Regions from separate parts of the Clostridiisalibacter paucivorans DSM 22131 genome, predicted to be linked through region 1. Evidence: riboswitches for the same ligand, from Rfam matches in the RefSeq annotation. Region 1 holds a riboswitch; each other region holds the start of a gene.

Region 1 (6,909 bases):
TACCATAGCATATATATTTATAGTGATGATTTGTATAACTTTTTTCTTTCATAAAAGATTAAGAAAATTGCTTATTATTATGTTAATTTCAAGTTTTACAATTCTATTTTCATTAGAATATTATTATCCTGAGATAATGAGGGTACATAGTTCTAACCAACAATTTTATGATAGACTGGTGCAGATACCATTAACTTTGTTGGGAGGATATTTGTTATTAAAACAGTTTGCCGATGCATATAATGAGGAAAAGGAAAAACTTAATGAATATAGTGAGGAATTAAAAAAGCTGAATAAACAGCTTGAGCTAATAGCTAATACAGATGGACTTACTGGATTATATAATAGAAGAATTTTTGATTCAAGACTAAAAGAAATTATATTAGAAAAAAGATATATTTATGAAGAAATACATATAATATTATTTGATATAGATAATTTTAAAGGCATCAATGACACATATGGACATAGCACAGGAGATGAAGTTATATATAAGCTAGGAAAAATAACCCAAGCTATTATGCCACAAACCAGTATTATATCAAGGTGGGGCGGAGATGAATTTGCTATTATATTTTTTGGAAATGCAGTTGAAGTAAAGTCACATATACTGAAATTACATAAAAAGGCAAGGGAGATACAGATAGAAGGAAATAGAGTCATTACAGTAAGTATTGGTATAACCCAGATTTTAGAGAAGGACAATACAAAGGATGTATTTAAGAGGGTAGATTTAGCTCTCTATGAATCTAAAAACAGAGGGAAGGATATGTATATATTTTTGTAAAAAAATAGAGATTTAAATTAGTCATCACTTTTATCTTTATTTAACTTATTTAGATACCTGTATATACTGGGTTCTGAACAATGAAGCTGTTTTGCTACTTCACTTACGGCTCCTTTAAGCATAAATATACCCTTTTGGTTTAAAATATCAACTATTTTAAGTCTTTCTTCCTGAGTGAGTCTGTCAATAGGAATATTATTTTCATTTAAAACTTTATTCAGTACAGATGCTGTGGTTTCAACAATGGAGTCGGAAAATGTCTCTGCATCTTGCAAAAGGGAATTTATAGAACTGTGTCTACTATTTTGTTCAATTAACTTATCAGGATGACAGAGTTTTAGTATTTGGTTACTTATGTCCACATATCTTTTATCATCAAAATTGATACATAACATACCTACAAGTTCATTATTTTCATCTTTTATAAATAATGTGGAGCATCTCAGTATCCGCTGTTCTTTAGAAATGCCATTGTAGTTAAGCCTATAATCAGTATCCAGATAACTCTTATCGGACATCACATTTAAACCCAGATTTGTCATCGGAGCACCAATAGTCCTACCACTGACATGACTATTGGCAATAGCAACAATGGAATTTGTAGGGTCTTTGATATCATGTAATGCTATTTCATAATCTGGTCCCAATGTTTTTCCTAAAAATTCTACAAGTATACTATAGTGCTTTAACATCAGATCATCCATATATTTCACCTGTCCTTAATATATATTATAAAAACAAATATTATAATTGATATGTTTTATACAATAGATTAGCATAGTAACAGAAAAAAAGCAATAAATGAGTATATTTATAATAATTTTTTATTATGATGATAAATAATGTTTCAAATAACGGTATGTTAGTATTTAAGAGGTGTAAATCAACCTAAAAATAACAAAAGATGATGATGGAATAATAAAAAATTATTATAAACAATTGACTGAATATTATAACAATGATAAAATTATATTCGAGGAGGGAAGTATATGAAAAAAATTATTGATACAAAAAAGGCACCTGCTGCTATAGGACCATATTCTCAAGGTACTATAGTAGATGGACTGATATTTGTTTCGGGACAGTTACCTATTAATCCTAATACAGGAGCATTTGTAGCTGGGGGAATTAAGGAGCAAACTAATCAATCCCTTGAAAATTTAAAACAAATATTAAAATCTCAAGGATCAGGTCTAGACAAAGTACTAAAGACAACGGTTTTTCTAAGTGATATGAATAATTTTAGCGATATGAATGAGGTATATGGCAGTGTATTTGGAGATGGTAATTATCCAGCGCGATCAGCTATAGAAGTGGCAAGATTACCTAAAGATGCATTGGTAGAGATAGAAGCTATTGCAGTAAAATAGTAAATAAAGGGGGACTTGTTAGGCAAGTTGTATTTTGATTGGAGAAATATCAATAAAAGGGGAGGGGTTTTGTTGTGGTAGCAAAATATGTACCGGAACCATTTAGAATCAAAATGGTAGAGACTATAAAAATGCTCAGTCGTGAGGAAAGGGAACAGAAGATTGCCGAGGCAAAGTATAATACATTTAATCTCAAGGGGGAGGATGTATATATTGACTTATTGACAGATAGCGGAACAAATGCTATGAGTCAAGAGCAATGGGCTGGTGTTATGAGAGGCGATGAAGCATATGCAGGGGGATCAAGCTATTATAAGCTTATAGACGCAGCTCAAGATATCTTTGGCTATAAATATATACAACCAGTACACCAAGGTCGTGCAGCAGAAAAGGTCCTTTTTGGTCTATTGATGAAAGAGGGTCAGTACTCTATTTCAAACATGCATTTTGATACAACAAGGGCCCATGTAGAATTAGCAGGGGGAAGGGCTATTGATTGTGTTGTTCCTGAAGCTGGAGATCCATCTAAAAGGGTACCATTTAAAGGAAATATGGATGTAGAGAAATTAGAATCTTTGATTAAGAAATACGGTGCAGATAAGATTGCTGTTGTTATTATGACAATAACAAATAATTCTGCTGGTGGTCAGCCAGTATCTATAAAAAATATGAAAGAAACATCTAAAATCTGTAAAAAACATGGTATAAAGTTATGTATTGATGCTGCTCGTTATGCAGAAAATGTCTATTTTATCAAGCAAAGGGAAAAAGGATATGAAGATAAATCTGTCAAAGAAATCATAAAGGAAATATTTGGTTATGCAGATATGTTTACTATGAGTGCTAAGAAAGATGCCATTGTAAATATGGGAGGATTAGTTGGAATTAAAGATGATGAAAAATTGTTCCAAGATTGTAAGGGGCGCACTATTTCCTTTGAGGGTTTTGTCACCTATGGTGGTCTTTCAGGTCGTGAACTTGAAAGTTTAGCAATTGGACTTTATGAAGGAATCGATGAAAATTATTTGAGGTATCGCATTGGTCAAATGGAGTATTTAGCCAGTCGTCTTGATGAAGCTGGGATAACATATCAATCACCAGTGGGAGGGCATGGTGTATTTGTAGATGCAAAGGCTATGTTCCCCCATATTCCATATTATGAGTTTCCAGGGCAAGCCCTTGCCATTGAACTGTATAAGGAAGCAGGTATCCGTACATGTGATATAGGTTCTTATATGCTGGGGAATGATCCCGATACAGGGGAACAGCTACATGCTGATTTTGAGTTTACACGATTAGCAATACCACGAAGGGTTTATACACAGGCCCATATCGATGTCATGGCTGATGCATTGATAGCAATTAAAGATAGGGCAAGTGAAGTGAAGGGCTATAGAATTACATGGGAACCACCTATTCTTAGACATTTTCAAGCAAGTTTAAAGCCAATTAAGTAAAGAAAAATTAAATAAAGATATAAGTATAGTTAGTGGTTAGTAGTTGATGGTTGAAATTCTATGGATTTTATCATTAAATTACTTACTACTAACTTTTTTATTTTTCAATAAATTTTGTGAAACATTTTTTGTTTTACACCTTGGTTATAACTATATATTTGGCAATAATCTGAGAATATAACTTAGAGTAAAATTATTGTAGGTAAAATTACAAAAAATAAAAAAAGAGTTCCTCTAGATGTGGGAAATCTCTATTTTATAAAAACCTACAGCAACTTCACACTATCCTTTAGATTGAATTTGTTGACATACTATGATGGCAGTGCTATACTTGATTTATACTAATAAAAAACTAAATACTATGACTATTGGTTTGATGTATGTAATTACATCAATTAAAAGGGAAGTTGGTGAAAATCCAACACGGTCCCGCCACTGTTAAAGTTAATAAAGCTTCATTGCCACTGTGCTGATGCATGGGAAGGGAAGTTTTATGTTTATACTTAAGTCAGGAGACCTGCCAATAGTAGATGCGCTGTTATTTCCACGAGGATGGGAAGGTGTTATAAAAATTGAAGTAATTTTTCAATTTGACTATAATACCCTTTTGATGAAAAAGGGTTTTGTTTTTAGTGAAAATAACTAGCACATAGGCTGGTTTTTTTATTTTGTCAAATGGGAAAGGGAGGGATATATGGTGATTAAAAAATTTTATGCAAGTTTGAATATATTATATTTAAAGATGTATCAATATGAAAAATATATAAGAAAAGATTTCATAGATGATATTATTGATCAAATAAATAAAGACTTGGAGTTAATTGAGAAAAAATATGCTGAAGAAATGGATATATGTTCAATAACATTAAGTGATATTTTTTCAATGAGTGTTATCAATACTGCATTTAATCATGATTTAGGCACTGAAATCATAGAGACTCAACTGTATTGTGACTTGAACAAAGTAAATAAGTTGAGAAAAGAGATTTTTAAAGCACCTTATAAGCTTGTTAGTTAAATAATTACATAAATTTTTAATATCATTCATTAAGAATCCTTTTGATGTGTTAAGCATTAGCAGAAAGGATTCTTTATTTTTATAGAATATTTTGGTTGGTATAAATATATAGTTTTTGGTTGGAGACATTTATTAGATTAATTATTATAATAAATATGTGTAAGAAATGAGAAAGGGGATTTATATTTCAGTAAATACTATAATAGGGGGGTAAAAATGTTTGGATTTTTAGCACATGGATTTATGTTGGGATTAGCCTATGTGGCACCAATAGGAATGCAGAACCTTTATGTAATAAATACTGCAATTAGTGAAGAAAAAGTAAGGGCATATAAAGTTGCACTTATAGTAATTTTATTTGATATTTCCTTGGCATTGGCATGTTTTTTTGGTATGGGTTTATTGATGGACAGGTCTCAATTATTAAAAACAATAGTATTATTGGTTGGAAGTTTAGCAGTTATATATATTGGTATAATACTTATAAAAAGTAAACCAGAGACTAATAATGAAATCGATACAAATAAGTCTTTATTGCAGATAGCATCCACATGTTTTGCAGTTACTTGGCTCAATCCTCAAGCATTGATAGATGGCTCATTGCTTTTGGGAGGATTTAGAGCTTCTCTTCCTGTAGAGGGTTCAAGGCTTTTTATATTAGGGGTTTGTCTGGCATCATTTTTGTGGTTTAGTGGATTAACCACTATAGTTTCAATATTTAAGAATAAATTTAATGATAGAGTGATAAAGGTAATTAATATTGTATGCGGTAGTATTATTATATATTATGGCTTGAAGTTGGGTTATAGTTTTATAAGTACATTTTTTTAGATTTTGACTTATATTGAGCAAAAACTATTGTATACTAATTAAAAGATTGTTTGAGCAGTATTTCGCTTCAGAGGTGATATAATGACAAATATAAATTGGAAACCAAATAGAGATTTAGATATACCTGTTTACAGACAAATAATAGATTATATTAAAGATAAAATATCTGATGGAGAGTGGGACGTAGGATTTAAATTACCAACCCAAAGACAGTTAGCAACACTATTCGATGTAAACAGGAGCACAATTATTGAGGCATTAGATGAGTTAAAGGGAGAGGGAATAATAGAATCTAGAGGTAGTGGGGGTACTATTATTGTTAATAATACTTGGTCATTATTGACTTCTACACCACCCCCAAATTGGTATGAATATATAGAAGCAGGTATTCACAGGCCTAATTTGCCTACTATTCAGCTAATAAATAAGTTAGAGTATCACCGTGATATAATTAGATTGGGGACAGGAGAGTTATCTCCAGAACTATTTCCACGGGAAATGTTCAGTGAGGTGTTAATGAAGATATCAAAGAAAATATATTCTCTGGGGTATGAAGAGCCTAAAGGGCTATTGTATTTGAGAAAAGTATTGAGTGAGTATCTAAAGAGATATGGCATATATGTTTCCCCAGAATCTATATTAATAGTTTCTGGTTCTTTACAGGCTCTACAATTAATATCTTTGGGCATTTTGCATCCTGGTTCTAGGGTATTTATAGAAAATTTATCTTATTTAAAGTCTCTTCATGTTTTTCAGTCTGCTGGAATGAATTTAAAGGGAATTTCAATGGATAATCAAGGTGCGATACCCAATGAAGTTGTATCGAGAAATAGAAATAATATGGCACTTCTATATACAATACCCACATTTCACAATCCAACGGGAATAACTATGACAAAAAAGAGACGGGAAGAGATATTAAAAAGGTGTGAAAGTGAAAGGGTGCCTATTATAGAAGATGATGTATATAGAGAACTTTGGTTAGATAAAGAGCCTCCAAATGCTATAAAAAGTATGGACAGCAAAGGAATAGTATTATATATGGGAAGTATATCAAAGTCATTGTCGGCAGGATTGAGGATAGGGTGGTTAGTGGGACCAGAATCAGTTATAGAAAGACTGGGAGACATAAAGATGCAGACAGATTATGGATCTAGTTCTCTGGCACAATGGGCATTAGCACACTGGATTGACAGTGGGTTATATGATGAATATTTACATCAAGTAAGGAAAGAGTTGAGGATTAGAAGAAAAGTAGCACTTGAAGCCCTTGACAAATATTTTTCAGATATAGCTACTTGGCAAAAACCAAAGGGTGGATTTTATATATGGACAAAACTTAATAAAAAGGTGTCAATAAACAACTTGTTTTCTGAAGCATTAAAAGAAAATTTGTTGATAAATCCTGGAAAGATATATGGTTTTTCCAATAATCAATATTTAAGG
Region 2 (6,909 bases), on a different contig from region 1:
ACCTTTATTTTTATTTTATCCTCTTTAGGTTGTTTTTTATTCCAATTATAGTACTTTAATGCATTATATTTTAATTCTTTGGCATAAAAGGTATCACTATCATAAAAGTGATAATACATATTTTCTTCTTCAAAACAATCTAATATTTGTTTTAAATCCTCATAATCAACTGGATTTTCGTATAATATCTTTCCATCCTCATGGGATTTTATATATGCACCATTACACGCTATAATGGGAGTTTTAATTCCCAGTATTTTACTATAGTGTAATGCAGATGTAAAGATTCTTCCTGTTGATATTACCACATCTACATCTTTCTTAGATAATTCCTTCAATACAGTCTTATTCCTTTCAGATATTTCATTGCTACTACTAAGTAGTGTTCCATCCATATCAATGGCGACCATTTTATAATTCAATTAAATACACCTCATTTTTTTCTAATATATCCTACTGTATTATACCTTAATACTAATTGAAATTGAATACAAGATTTATTTATGATATAATCCTTTTAAAATTACAATATTAATATATTTTAATAAAATGGAGGGAAATGCTGAAAATCAGTTATTTATTATGACTAATTCTAGAAAAAAATATTTGAAAAATATAAAAAAAATAGTAGTAAAAGTTGGAACTTCTACTATAACACATCCTACAGGACTTTTAGATTTAAATCGTATGGAAAGTATAGTACGCCAATTGGTCAATATTCATAATCAAGATATACAAATTGTACTGGTCAGTTCTGGTGCCATAGGTGCTGGAATGGGAAAATTAGGATTGAAAAAAAGACCTAAAACCATACCTGAAAAACAGTCTATAGCAGCTGTAGGACAGGGGATACTTTTGCATATGTATGAAAAACTCTTTTCAGAATATGGTAAAACTATAGCTCAAATCTTACTGACAAAGGACGATATAGATCATCAAACTCGTTTTTTTAATGCTCGAAATACATGCTTAACCTTAATTGATAAGCATGTTATTCCCATCGTAAATGAAAATGATGCAGTGGCTGTAGATGAAATCAAAGTAGGAGATAACGACACTTTATCAGCATTAGTAGCTAAATTGATTGGAGCTGATTTACTAATAATTTTATCTGATATAGATGGTCTATATGACTGCAATCCTAAAGAGTATGATGAGGCTTGCCTTATTCACTATGTAGATAGAATAACTCCTCAATTAGAGGCTATGGCTGGTAATCCTGGTAGTATTTTGGGTACAGGTGGTATGGTTACCAAAATCAATGCAGCAAAAATAGCTACATCTGCTGGTGCTTCTATGATAATTGCCAACGGTTCCATTTATAATGTGATCAATTCTATATTAGAAGGCGAAGAAATAGGAACTTTATTTGACGCAGATTGTAAGATTTTAAAATAAAGAAGGAGGGTTTCTGTGGACATTAAAAATTATGTATTAGAAAAGGCTAAGAAAGCTAAAAAGGCATCAAGAATACTTGCCACTATGGATACCAATACAAAAAATAAGGCCCTTTTAAAGATGTCCGATGCACTTATTAGAAAAATGGATTTCATTTTAGAAGCAAATAGCAAAGACATAGAGGCTGGTAGACATAAAGGATTATCTAAATCTCTAATTGACAGATTGCTTCTTACAGAAGATAGAATTAAAGACATATCTGATGGATTACGAAAGATTGCCGACCTTAAAGATCCCATAGGAGAAGTAATATCTATGTGGAAAAGACCTAATAACCTTAAAATAGGACAAGTCAAAGTACCTTTAGGGGTTATTGGTATGATTTATGAAGCTAGACCAAATGTCACTGTGGATGCTGCTGCCTTATGTCTTAAGTCAGGAAATGTTGTTATTTTACGTGGTGGGTCAGAAGCAATCAATTCCAATATAGCCCTATCTAATATTATAATTGATGCTGCTATTTCTTCAGGCCTTCCCGAGGGATGTATTCAATTATTAGAAATCCCTGACAGAGAAGCAGTTAATGAAATGATGAAATTAAACAAATATATTGATATTCTTATACCTAGAGGTGGCGCTGGACTTATACAAAATGTGGTAAATAATTCAACAGTTCCAGTTATACAAACTGGTGTTGGTAACTGTCATATATATATAGATAATTATGCAGATCTAGATATGGCAGAAAAAATAGTTATAAATGCTAAAACTCAACGCCCTGCTGTTTGTAATACTATGGAAACTCTTTTGGTTCATAAGGATGTGGCAAAGGATTTTTTACCTAAAATATATCACTCTCTAACTAACTTAGATGTAGAGATACGGGGATGTGAAAAAACTAAAATTATAATTCCTGATGTTATTGATGCCAATGAAAAAGATTGGAATACAGAATACTTAGATCTCATACTAGCTGTTAAAGTGGTAGATTCTATAGATCAAGCTATAGATCATATATATCAATATGGTACTGGTCATTCAGAAGCTATAATAACTGATAACTACACTAATTCTCAAAAATTCTTATTAGAAATAGATGCCGCTGCTGTCTATGTAAATGCATCTACTCGTTTTACAGATGGAAGTAGATATGGATTTGGTGCTGAAATAGGCATAAGCACTCAAAAACTTCACACCAGAGGACCAATGGGATTAGATCAATTAACTACTATCAAATATATAGGATATGGTGAAGGACAAACTACTTAATTTAAGTGAAATTAAATTTTAACTATAGGTGCCTATGATATTATAGGTGAAAAGGGAATGGAGTGAAAGTCTCCAGCGGTCCCACCGCTGTAATGGTGAGTTCTGTTATGTTAAAACCACTGTCTTATTCATAAGATGGGAAGGTATAAGAGAATTATGACCCAGAGCCAGAAGACCTGCCTTTAGTTATTTGTTTTTAACGAATGATGGAAAAGTTCGTGGTGTTTTTGTTATACAAAAACACCACGAACTTTTTTTATTATAAACATATCTTATAAAAAATGAGGAGGTCAAAATATGGAACTTTTAAATCAAACTATCAATAATATTAAAGATTTAGACTCAAAAATGATGAAAAAATCAAGAGAAAGGGTAGATAATTTAATAAAACCTATAGGAAGTCTAGGTAAACTAGAAGATATCCTTATACAGCTTTGTGGTATTACAGGTAAATTATATCCAAAAGTAGATAATAAAGCTGTAATAGTTATGGCTGCAGATCATGGTGTTTTTGAAGAGTCTGTAGCATCTACTCCCCAAGAAGTGACTTATATACAGACATTAAACTTTGCTAGAGGAGTGACAGGCGTATGTGCTTTAGCTAAACAAAACAATACTAAGGTAATCCCTGTAGATATTGGTGTTATAAGAGATATAGATTCCTCTAAAGTTATCAATAAAAAAATAAGGTATGGTACTGCCAATATGACAAAAGGACCTGCAATGACTAGAGACGAGGCCATAAAAGCAATAGAAGTAGGGATAGAAATTGCTCAACAAGAAATAGATAATGGAATAAATTTATTAGCTACTGGAGAAATGGGGATAGCCAATACCACTGCTAGCACAGCTGTTTTATCTGTATTGGCTAGCTTAGATCCCAAGACAATTGTAGGAGTTGGTGCCAATCTCCCTGTAGAGTCTCTGCCAACCAAAATCAATGCCATAAAAAAAGCTATTGATAAAAATAATCCTGATCCATTAGATCCCATAGATGTTCTCCATAAAGTAGGTGGACTAGATATTGCAGGTATGACCGGTGTAATGTTAGCAGGTGCCGCAAATAGAGTTCCTATAGTCATAGATGGTACTATAGCTACAGTCTCTGCTATAATAGCTTCTAAAATAGCTCCTAAATCATTAAAATACTTTTTCCCATCTCATGCATCTGCAGATAAAAGTGGATATGCCGCCTCTACAATATTGGGCCTAGAACCTATGCTCCATATGAATATGAGACTAGGAGAAGGTTCTGGTGCAGTTTTAGCATTTAATATTATAGAGTCATCTACTTTCATGAATAAAGAAATGATAACATTTGAAGAAGCAGGAATATCATTATAATAAAAACTATGGCATAAATATTATAATTAGTGGTACAATACTGTTTTATAAGAATTGATTGAAGTTTTTTCCAATATCTTTTTTACACCTTCAAACTCTTTTTTGTAAACAACTATTGTACCTTTTTCATTTTCTATATAATCAATAAATATATCAACAAATTCCATATTACCTTCTTCTATCATTATCCAATAATCATTTTCGCTTAATTTTTTAAATAATATCTTCTCACTTTCTATATCTCCTTTTCCATTACATATATTCATATTTATATTATTTAATTTTATATTTATGTTTTTTGCATTCTTTATTATTATGCTATATAAAGGAGATATTCTATTTTTCATATTAGTCATAATAGCGTAAGGTGAAATTGGTCTATTCAATATATCTCTAATAATAGGCAAACTGTCATATAATATATCTGTATGATCACTCTCCAAGAAATGTTTTCTTCCACACATATTACATGCACTTTCTATGGTCACAGTTCCATCTCCAAAAATAGTATTTATATTATTATATGGCTGGCCATCCCACCATTTCTCCTCGGTGTTACTTTTACTCACTTGTATATATTTATTAGTTTTTTTGTCTGTACCACATATTAGATCTGTTAAAACTCCATAGCTATGGCTTAAATCTTTATATCTATTTAATATATTTAAAAATGTATTTTTACATTTCATACTATTTATAGGCACAAATGTACTAGCCCCTTTAAATATTAAATAATCTCCATATTCTTCTGATGGTAAAAGCTCTTTTACAGATGGAAATTCACTGTGCAATATACACATATCATCCTTTTTTTTCGATGCTTTTAAATACCAAACAAATCCTTTCCACAACATATTTAAAAATGGATTATCACCCACTGTACTTTCAGGTAACTGTCCTCCTTCCCAAAAATAATATGCATTAGCAGACCCTGCATTGGGAGTCGCTATCATTATAATTTTATCTATATCATACATATATAATTCACTTTGTATATATGCCCTAGCCAATAAGCCTCCCATACTATGACATAACAAGTCTACATTTTCTACTCCTGTTCTTTCCTTGGCTTTTTCTATTATGGGCAGTAAATATTGCTTTGCAGAATACCTATTTTCTTTTCTCCAATCATAAAAACATATATATAAATCCTTTTCCTCTTCATACCCCATATTTATAAGCCCTTCTATAAAGGGCCTATAAATATATTCTGCAATCCCAAAATCAAATTTCCCATATCCAGGTATAATATCTTCTCCCAATGACCCTAATATACCTGGTATAAAAATTAATGGTTTATTTACATATTTATAATAACCCATCAAATCACATCCTAATAAAAAATATAAAGTATATATTATCTATATGCAAAACATAAACTTTTAGAGACTTATAAAAAAAGTTAGTATCTATTAGTTAGTGGTTAGCAGTTAATGAAAAAATCCTATAGATTTTATCATTGAACTACTTACTACTAACTATTATCTACTAACTCTTTAATAATAGTTAAAAGAAAAGACTTCTATCCATCTATATAAGCTATCCCATTTCTACTATATTTTATTTTATGGCCTTCTAATTCCAAAAGTTCAATCTTGTATTCCAGTCCCCCACTATATCCTACAAGTTTTCCATCCTTTCCTATAACTCTATGACAAGGTATTACTATAGGTATGGGGTTCTTGCCATTTGCCATCCCTACTGCCCTCATAGCTTTAGAATTACCTATTTTTTCAGCAATATATCCATAACTTCTAACTTCTCCATAAGGTATATTTAAAAGTTCACTCCAAACATTTTTTTGAAACTTTGTTCCTTGCATGAATATAGGATATGTAAATTTTATCTTTTCACCTTTTAAATAACGGTCCAGTTGATCTGTAAAATATATGTCTTCTTTCTTTTTTTCTACTTTATTAAAATTATCATTGAGCCAAACCAATAGCTTGTCTTCATTTTTCTTATTTAATTCCAAAGCTACCAATTCATCTCCATTATATGCAATAAGCATATCACCTAATACAGTTTTAACGTCCCAATATTTTATATTCATCAGATTGCTCCTTTTAGCTCCCCTTTAGTTATCTGCCATTGCTCCCTTGCCATTTTTTCCAATCTGGGGTTATTTCTTATTCTCCTATCAGATACTATATTGCCAAACCATTTAATAGATTCATTCTTTTCTCCCAACCGTCTCAGTATTTCACCTATTAGATATCCTACCGTTAATTCGTCCATTCCACCATAAGACAAGTCTTCATTAGAGTATGCATCTTCATATAAATCTAGAGTGTATTTTAAAAATCTATTCTCATTCTTTTCTTCATGCTTCAATCTATATAACCATGCTATCCTTAATGTTATACCTCCAATCTCATATTTTTTATAATTCAATAGTTCCCCACAATATAACGCAAGTTTATACCCTTCAATCGCCGCACCTAATGTCCTTTCATTACAATAATTTTTGCCTTTCCAACGTGCAAAAACTTTTTCTTTTATAATATTTATATCATTAAAATTCATAGATTTGAACCGCTTATCCATAGCTGAATATCCACAATTTGGGCATACATTTACATTATATTTTATAGGATTTTCTCCTTTATAATATTTCATAAAATCTGTATCTATTTTATCTACCCTAGCCCTTGACCTTTTTACTTTTAATGTCTTAAATTCATTTTTACATACCGGACAATTTATCGTTTTGTAATATAATTCTTCTAGCATATTTTCCTCCTACTCCTGTTCTTTACCTACTTTTATTACTTCTTTTCTTCCTTTATATACATCTTTAGATATAAGTTCCTTAGATAGTATATCTTTTCCTTGTTTTATGATTTTATATGTATTTACTTTATAGCCCCATCTTCCCTTTTGAATTACTTTCCTTTC
Region 3 (6,909 bases), on a different contig from region 1:
TAAGTATACTTAAAGAAACTATAATTATAGTAACCATATGTTGAGTAAAAATCTTATTGGATTTATCAATATTATTTTTGCCTAAATATATGGCTATCAGGGTAGATGCTCCTGTAGATAATAATAAAGAAATGGCAAATATAAAACTGATAAATGGCATGGACATATTTATGGCAGCCAAAGCAGTTGGCCCTACTCCTCTACTTACAAATATACCATCAACTATTGTATATAATGAAAATATCCACATAGCTGATATAGATGGTAAAAGATATTTGATAAATTTTTTTCTAATATTTTTACTAGATTCTTTTTTTATTGTATTCATTTAGCAACACCTCTATAATAAGATTATAAACCTTAGTATTATACTAAGGTCAAGGATTATAGTTGGTAGTCGGTAGTATTTAGTAGAAATTCTATGAATTTCTTTTTATAATAATAAAAAAGCGTAAGGATTTTTACCATTAACTAAGAACTAAGAACTAAAACAGGAGGAATTTATGAAAGATTATTTCAAAATAGGAGAGATATCTAAGATATATGGGATAGGTAGGGATTCCTTAAGATATTATGAAAAGATAGGTATATTAAACCCTGATAGGGATACTAATGGATATAGGATGTATAGTATGCAGGATATATGGAAGCTTAATATAGTGAAAGACTTGAGGAGCTTAGATTTTCCTATGCACATTATAAAGGAATATTTAGACAATAGAAATCTATGTTCTACCAAAGGGCTATTAACTGAAGAAATAAAAATATTGGATAACAAGATAAAGGAATTGAACAATCTAAAAAACAATATTTATCAAAGATTAAAAAGGATTGAAATCACTATAAAAAGCAATAATTTTTATAATATTGAAATATTATTTTTCAAAGAACGAAGGGCATTTGAGCTAAATGGTGATATATCTAGAGATGAGGAGGTAGATTTCCTCATCAAAAAGCTTCAGAAAAAACATAAAGACAAATTCTATTTATTGGGAAATAATAGCATAGGGGCTAGAGTATCCATGGAAAAAATAAATGAGGGATTTTTCAATTATTTTGAATCGGTATTTGTGCTATTGGAAAATGCTACTATTGATTATGATATGGTGTTAGAAGAAGGTGATTACGTTACTTTATCGTATAAAGGGACATATGAACAGAGTCAGGAATATATACCTAAGATGATGGAGTTTATAGAGAAGAATAATTATGAAATCATAGGGAGTCCTATTGAAATATATAAGATAGATGTGCATGAGACAAGTGATGTAGAAGAGTTTATTACAGAGATACAAATACCTGTGGTAAAGTGTTAAATTTGTAGCTTATAGCAAAATATAATAATATTGACAATATTTATTGTAATGGTATAATCTAAGTTACAAGAGCGAATGTGATATAAAATTAAATATAAGATTTAGGTTTTTATATGAATGATATAGAATTAAAAGGGAATCAGGTGAAAATCCTGAACGGTCCGGCCACTGTAAATGGGGAGGATTTCTTCAATATGCCACTGGATAACACTGGGAAGGAGAAGAAAATCTTATGAACCATAAGTCAGGAGACCTGCCTAAATTGTGAGCACAACCTTCCGGTAGAGGTATAATACGATTTTTGTAAAAAAGTCTTAACTTTATCGAAGTTAAGACTTTTATTTATATAATTTTAAAATACAATATTGATAATAGAATAGTGAATATATTGTGTTTTGTGCATTAGTATTTATAAAATTGTGAGGGGGAAAACAAGTGAATAGACTAATTAAAATAAGTATTAGTACTTTATTGATAGTGATGATGTTATTGAGTATGGTTCCATTAGCATTGGCAACAAGCACAACTGAGCTTTCTGATGCTGTTACAGATACTGCAAAGTATATGTATAAGACAGTAAAGTCTCCACAAGTGGGTTCTATTGGCGGCGAATGGGCGGTATTGGGTCTTGCAAGAAGTGGATATGAAGTACCTGATGAATATTATCAAAAATACTATGAGACTGTAGAGGATTATGTAAGGGCCTGTAAAGGTGTTTTGCATGAGAAGAAGTATACAGAATATTCTAGGTTGATAGTTGCACTTACATCCATAGGTAAAGATCCTTCACATGTAGCAGGATACAACCTTTTAACACCCCTTGGAGATTATGAAAAAACCATCTGGCAAGGGATGAATGGTCCTATTTGGGCACTTATTGCCTTAGATAGTGGAAACTATCCTATGCCACAAAATCCAGACGCTAAAATACAAGCAACTAGAGATATGTATATTAATAGAATTTTAGAGTCTCAGCTATCCGATGGTGGATGGTCACTTTTTGGAGGAACAAAAGCAGAAACTCCAGGGCATAGTGTTTCTGATCCTGATATCACAGGTATGGCCCTTCAGGCATTGGCAAAATATCAAGATAGACCAGAGGTAAAAAAGGCTAGTGAAGAAGCACTTGCATGTATGTCTAAGATGCAAAATAGCAAAGGGGGCTTTTCCAGTTGGGGTACAGCTAATTCTGAAAGTTGTGTGCAGATGATTGTGGCTTTGTCCGAGTTAGGAATTCCTCTAGATGATGAGCGTTTTATAAAAAATGATAGAACAATGTTAGACAACCTAATGACTTTTTATATTAAAGGCAAAGGTTTTCTCCATACTCAAAGCGGAAGCGGTTCTAATCAAATGGCATCAGAACAAGGCTTTTATGGGCTTATTGCGGCTCAGAGAGCATTAAATGGTGAAAGTAGTCTTTATCGTATGGATGATGCGCTGAATATTGGAGAAAAAGATAGTAAGACCGTTAGCTTTGGACTTGTGGGTAAACATCCAGATGTAAATACTCCAAAGGTAATAAAGACGGGAAAAACCTTTAGTGATATACAGGCACATGATGATCAGCCTGCCATTGAAGCCCTTGCATCAAGGGGAATTATCAATGGAAAGTCTAATGATAGATTTGATCCCAATGGGGAGATGACAAGGGGAGAGTTTGCCACCATTGTAGTTAAGGCCCTGGGACTTGTTCCGAAAGCAAATAATAATTTTGCTGATATAAAAGGTAGTGATTGGTATTCAGACTTTGTAGGCACAGCAAATACCTATGGCATTGTTTCTGGTAAAGGGGATGGTACTTTCGATCCAAATAGTACAATTACCCGTGAAGAAGCAGCAACAATGGTTGCAAAAGCAGCAAAACTTTGTGGGATGAATACAGAGTATAATACTATGTCAACAAGAGATGTCCTTGCTCAGTTTCCAGACTATATAAAATCCAGTGATTGGGCAATGAGTTCCCTTGCTTTTTGTTATGATAAAGAAATTCTAGATCCATCTGATATGAAGATATTACCTAAAGAATCCATAAAACGTTGTGAGATTGCACAGATGCTGTTTAATATGCTAGGTAGTTCTAAACTCCTTTAAGGAGGTAATTCAAATGAAATTAAGTAAAAATAAAATTATTGTTGGCATTGTAATATTAGCTGTACTTGCAATAACCTTTTGGTGGGGAGGAAATGCACCGGGATTACAGGGGTGGAATATTGAGGGTTTAAAAACTCGCCCTGGTGGTATTGATGATAAGCTGACTGCAGAAGAAAAGATGGAACTTGCTAAGGAGTTGGCGGGGGAGTCCTCGCCGGGAGTGGAAAAAGGTGATGAAGATTACTCTTCAGTCAAGGGAATGCAAATTGATCAAAGTACAGGAAAGGATAAATACCTTACAGATCCCGTACCTGAAGGAAAGCCTGTACCCATAGAACCCCAAAATGTGGAAATTACCGACAATGAACTTACATGCACCTTGTCAGTACGGTGTGACACAATTTTAGATAATATAGATTGGCTTGACCCAGAAAAGATTGAACTTGTACCAGAGGATGGAGTAATCTTTAAAAAACAGACAGTTACCTTTTATGAGGGGGAAAGTGTGTTCAATTTACTCCTTCGTGAAATGAAGCAAAATCAAATCCACATGGAGTTTGTGAATACTCCCATGTATAATAGTGCCTATATTGAAGGCATAAATAACCTTTATGAGTTTGATTGTGGCGAGCTATCCGGTTGGATGTATAAAGTAAATGGATGGTTTCCTAACTATGGTTGTAGCCGTTATCAATTAAAAGAAGGGGATGTTGTGGAATGGGTATATACCTGTAATTTAGGTATAGATGTAGATGGCTATTCTGCACTGGGAGATGACTAATGAATAGTGCCTTTGCAGGATACCATCCAACTATAAACTTTCTATACTTTACTTTGGTATTCTTGTGTTCCATGTTTTTTATGCATCCCGTTAGCCTTTTTATTTCCTTTGTTTGCGCATTTTCTTATTCTGTGGTACTTCGGAGAAAAAGAGCAGTAAAGTTTAATATATTATATTTATTACCTATGATGCTTATGGCTGCACTTATAAATCCTGCTTTTAACCATGAGGGTGCTACCATACTTGCATATTTAGATAGTGGGAATCCCCTTACATTGGAATCCATTACCTACGGCATCGCAGCGGCAGTAATGCTTGCTTCTGTGGTATCGTGGTTTTCCTGTTACAATGTAATTATGACCTCGGATAAGTTTATATATTTATTTGGCAGTGTAATTCCTGCGTTGTCCCTTATTTTATCTATGGCCCTTCGCTTTGTCCCGAAATTTAAGGCTCACATTAAGATTGTTTCTAATGCACAAAAATGTGTGGGACGAGATGTATCAAACGGAAGTATTTTACAAAGGGCAAAGAATGGTATTAAAATTTTATCTATTATGATTACGTGGGCGTTGGAAAATGCCATTGAAACAGCGGATTCTATGAAGACTCGTGGTTATGGACTTTCTGGCCGTACAGCTTTTTCTATCTATCGCTTTGATAGGAGAGATAAAAAAGCCCTTTTAGTAATAGGAGGTACAGGAGCATATGTACTTTTAGGTGCTTTTTTTGGAGGGATGTATTTCCGCTATTTTCCCAGTATGAAAAGCGTATCTCTTACTCCCTTTTCCACAAGTGTATTTGCAGCCTATTTCATATTAAGTATTTCACCTATAGTTATAGAAAGATGGGAGGATAGAAAATGGAAGGAATTACAGTCAAAGATTTAACTTTTACCTACCCTAAACAAAGAAATGCTGCACTTAAAAGTATTTTTCTTTCAGTAAATCAGGGAGAATTTGTAACATTGTGTGGGAAGTCAGGTTGTGGGAAATCTACTTTGCTTCGACATTTTCGTTCTACCCTTATGCCCCATGGCAAAAGAGAGGGAGCAGTTTACTTTGGCAATAAACAGATAGATCAATTAAGCCAGAGAGAACAAACAGAAAAAATTGGCTTTGTTCATCAATCTCCTGATAATCAGATAGTAACAGATAAGGTATGGCATGAACTTGCCTTTGGTCTTGAGAGTCTTGGCTATAGTACCTCTGAAATTAGAGGTAGGGTATCGGAAATGGCATCATTTTTTGGGATACAGACTTGGTTTCACAAAAAGGTAACGGAACTTTCAGGGGGACAAAAACAATTACTCAATCTAGCTTCTATTATGGCGATGCAACCCTCTGTGCTGGTTTTAGATGAGCCTACCAGTCAACTTGATCCTATTGCAGCAACAGATTTTTTAGAAACTATAAAGAAGATAAATCGTGAGTTAGGCACTACTATTATTCTTGTAGAACATCGTTTAGAAGATGCAATGCCCCTCTCTGATCGTGTTATTGTTATGGATAATGGGGATATTATTGTGGATGATACCCCAAGTATGGTGGGAGAAAAGCTAAAAGAATTTAACCATGATATGTTTGTGGCCATGCCTACACCTATGCGTATCTATGGAAAAGTAGACAATGATTTAACTTGTCCCATTACTGTCCGTGATGGACGGCACTGGATTACTGAATTTGCAAAGAATAGACCTCTTAATAAAGATGCTATTCCAAAGGATTGTAAGACTGATTTATCTAACCCTATAATTGAAATGGACGAAGTTTGGTTTCGATATGAAAGGGAGTTGCCAGATGTAGTCAAGGGTCTGTCTATTACTATTAATAAAGGGGAATTGTTTGCCATAGTAGGGGGGAATGGCACGGGAAAAACTACAAGTCTGTCCATTATGAGTGGAATACTTAAGCCCTATCGTGGAACTGTAAATATAAATGGAAATTTGGGTGCCCTTCCACAGAATCCCCAGGCATTGTTTGTAAAGAAAACTGTAGAACTTGATTTATACGAGATGTTTTCTGGAAGAAAAATTCCTAGAGATGAACAAGAAAGACGTATTATGGCAGTATCAGAACTTTGTGAGCTTACAGATTTACTTCATATGCATCCCTATGATTTGTCGGGAGGAGAACAGCAGAGGGCAGCCCTTGCAAAGGTATTGTTAATGACCCCGAAAATTCTTCTATTGGACGAACCTACTAAGGGACTTGATGGACATTTCAAAGAAAAACTAGGGGATATATTAAGAAGACTACAAAAAGATGGTGTTACCATTATTATGGTGTCTCATGATATTGAGTTTTGTGCAAGTTATGCTACCCGTTGTGCCATGTTTTTTGATGGAAACATTACAAGTATTGGTACACCAAGAACATTTTTTGGAGGTAAGAACTTCTATACTACTGCTACAAATCGGATGGCAAGAACGGTGTTACCAGAGGCAATTATTCCTGAAGATGTTATTCTCGCTTGTGGCGGTAAGATACAATCTAAAAAACATTTATCAAAAGAATATGATGAAGATGGCTTGTTTTCTGAGACAAATATAAAAAAAATAGACAATAATGATAAAGTAAGTCCAAAGAGTTCTTATAGCTCACATTTTTGCTTTACACCTGTACGTATTTCTATATCTGTTTTATGTCTTTTGGCATTTATTTTAACTACTGTGTTTTTGTGGGGAAAATATACGGATTGGAGAGATTATATTGTACA

What was found. Region 1 has a riboswitch for cobalamin ahead of Q326_RS0106710 (hypothetical protein). Riboswitches for the same ligand answer to the same signal wherever they lie in the genome.
Region 2: another riboswitch for cobalamin. It lies ahead of cobT (nicotinate-nucleotide--dimethylbenzimidazole phosphoribosyltransferase); the one in region 1 lies ahead of Q326_RS0106710 (hypothetical protein).
Region 3: another riboswitch for cobalamin. It lies ahead of Q326_RS17965 (S-layer homology domain-containing protein); the one in region 1 lies ahead of Q326_RS0106710 (hypothetical protein).

What each region holds. Positions count from the first base shown of each region.
Region 1 is NZ_JHVL01000014.1:15,733-22,641, forward strand. It holds gene Q326_RS0106685 (GGDEF domain-containing protein) at 1-787, shown strand, start outside; gene Q326_RS0106690 (helix-turn-helix transcriptional regulator) at 805-1,491, opposite strand; gene Q326_RS0106695 (RidA family protein) at 1,777-2,157, shown strand; gene Q326_RS0106700 (tryptophanase) at 2,232-3,614, shown strand; cobalamin riboswitch at 3,967-4,153, shown strand; gene Q326_RS0106710 (hypothetical protein) at 4,312-4,632, shown strand; gene Q326_RS0106715 (LysE/ArgO family amino acid transporter) at 4,849-5,463, shown strand; gene Q326_RS0106720 (aminotransferase-like domain-containing protein) at 5,545-6,909, shown strand, end outside.
Region 2 is NZ_JHVL01000018.1:23,862-30,770, reverse strand. It holds gene Q326_RS0107415 (Cof-type HAD-IIB family hydrolase) at 1-422, opposite strand, end outside; gene proB (glutamate 5-kinase) at 607-1,398, shown strand; gene Q326_RS0107405 (glutamate-5-semialdehyde dehydrogenase) at 1,414-2,667, shown strand; cobalamin riboswitch at 2,677-2,865, shown strand; gene cobT (nicotinate-nucleotide--dimethylbenzimidazole phosphoribosyltransferase) at 2,965-4,011, shown strand; gene Q326_RS16970 (esterase/lipase family protein) at 4,038-5,333, opposite strand; gene Q326_RS0107390 (methylated-DNA--[protein]-cysteine S-methyltransferase) at 5,534-6,064, opposite strand; gene Q326_RS0107385 (DUF2225 domain-containing protein) at 6,064-6,744, opposite strand; gene Q326_RS0107380 (G5 domain-containing protein) at 6,754-6,909, opposite strand, start outside.
Region 3 is NZ_JHVL01000037.1:29,174-36,082, forward strand. It holds gene Q326_RS0110570 (MATE family efflux transporter) at 1-328, opposite strand, end outside; gene Q326_RS0110575 (MerR family transcriptional regulator) at 504-1,316, shown strand; cobalamin riboswitch at 1,403-1,591, shown strand; gene Q326_RS17965 (S-layer homology domain-containing protein) at 1,752-3,410, shown strand; gene Q326_RS0110585 (DUF4430 domain-containing protein) at 3,424-4,191, shown strand; gene Q326_RS0110590 (energy-coupling factor transporter transmembrane component T) at 4,191-5,081, shown strand; gene Q326_RS0110595 (ATP-binding cassette domain-containing protein) at 5,054-6,909, shown strand, end outside.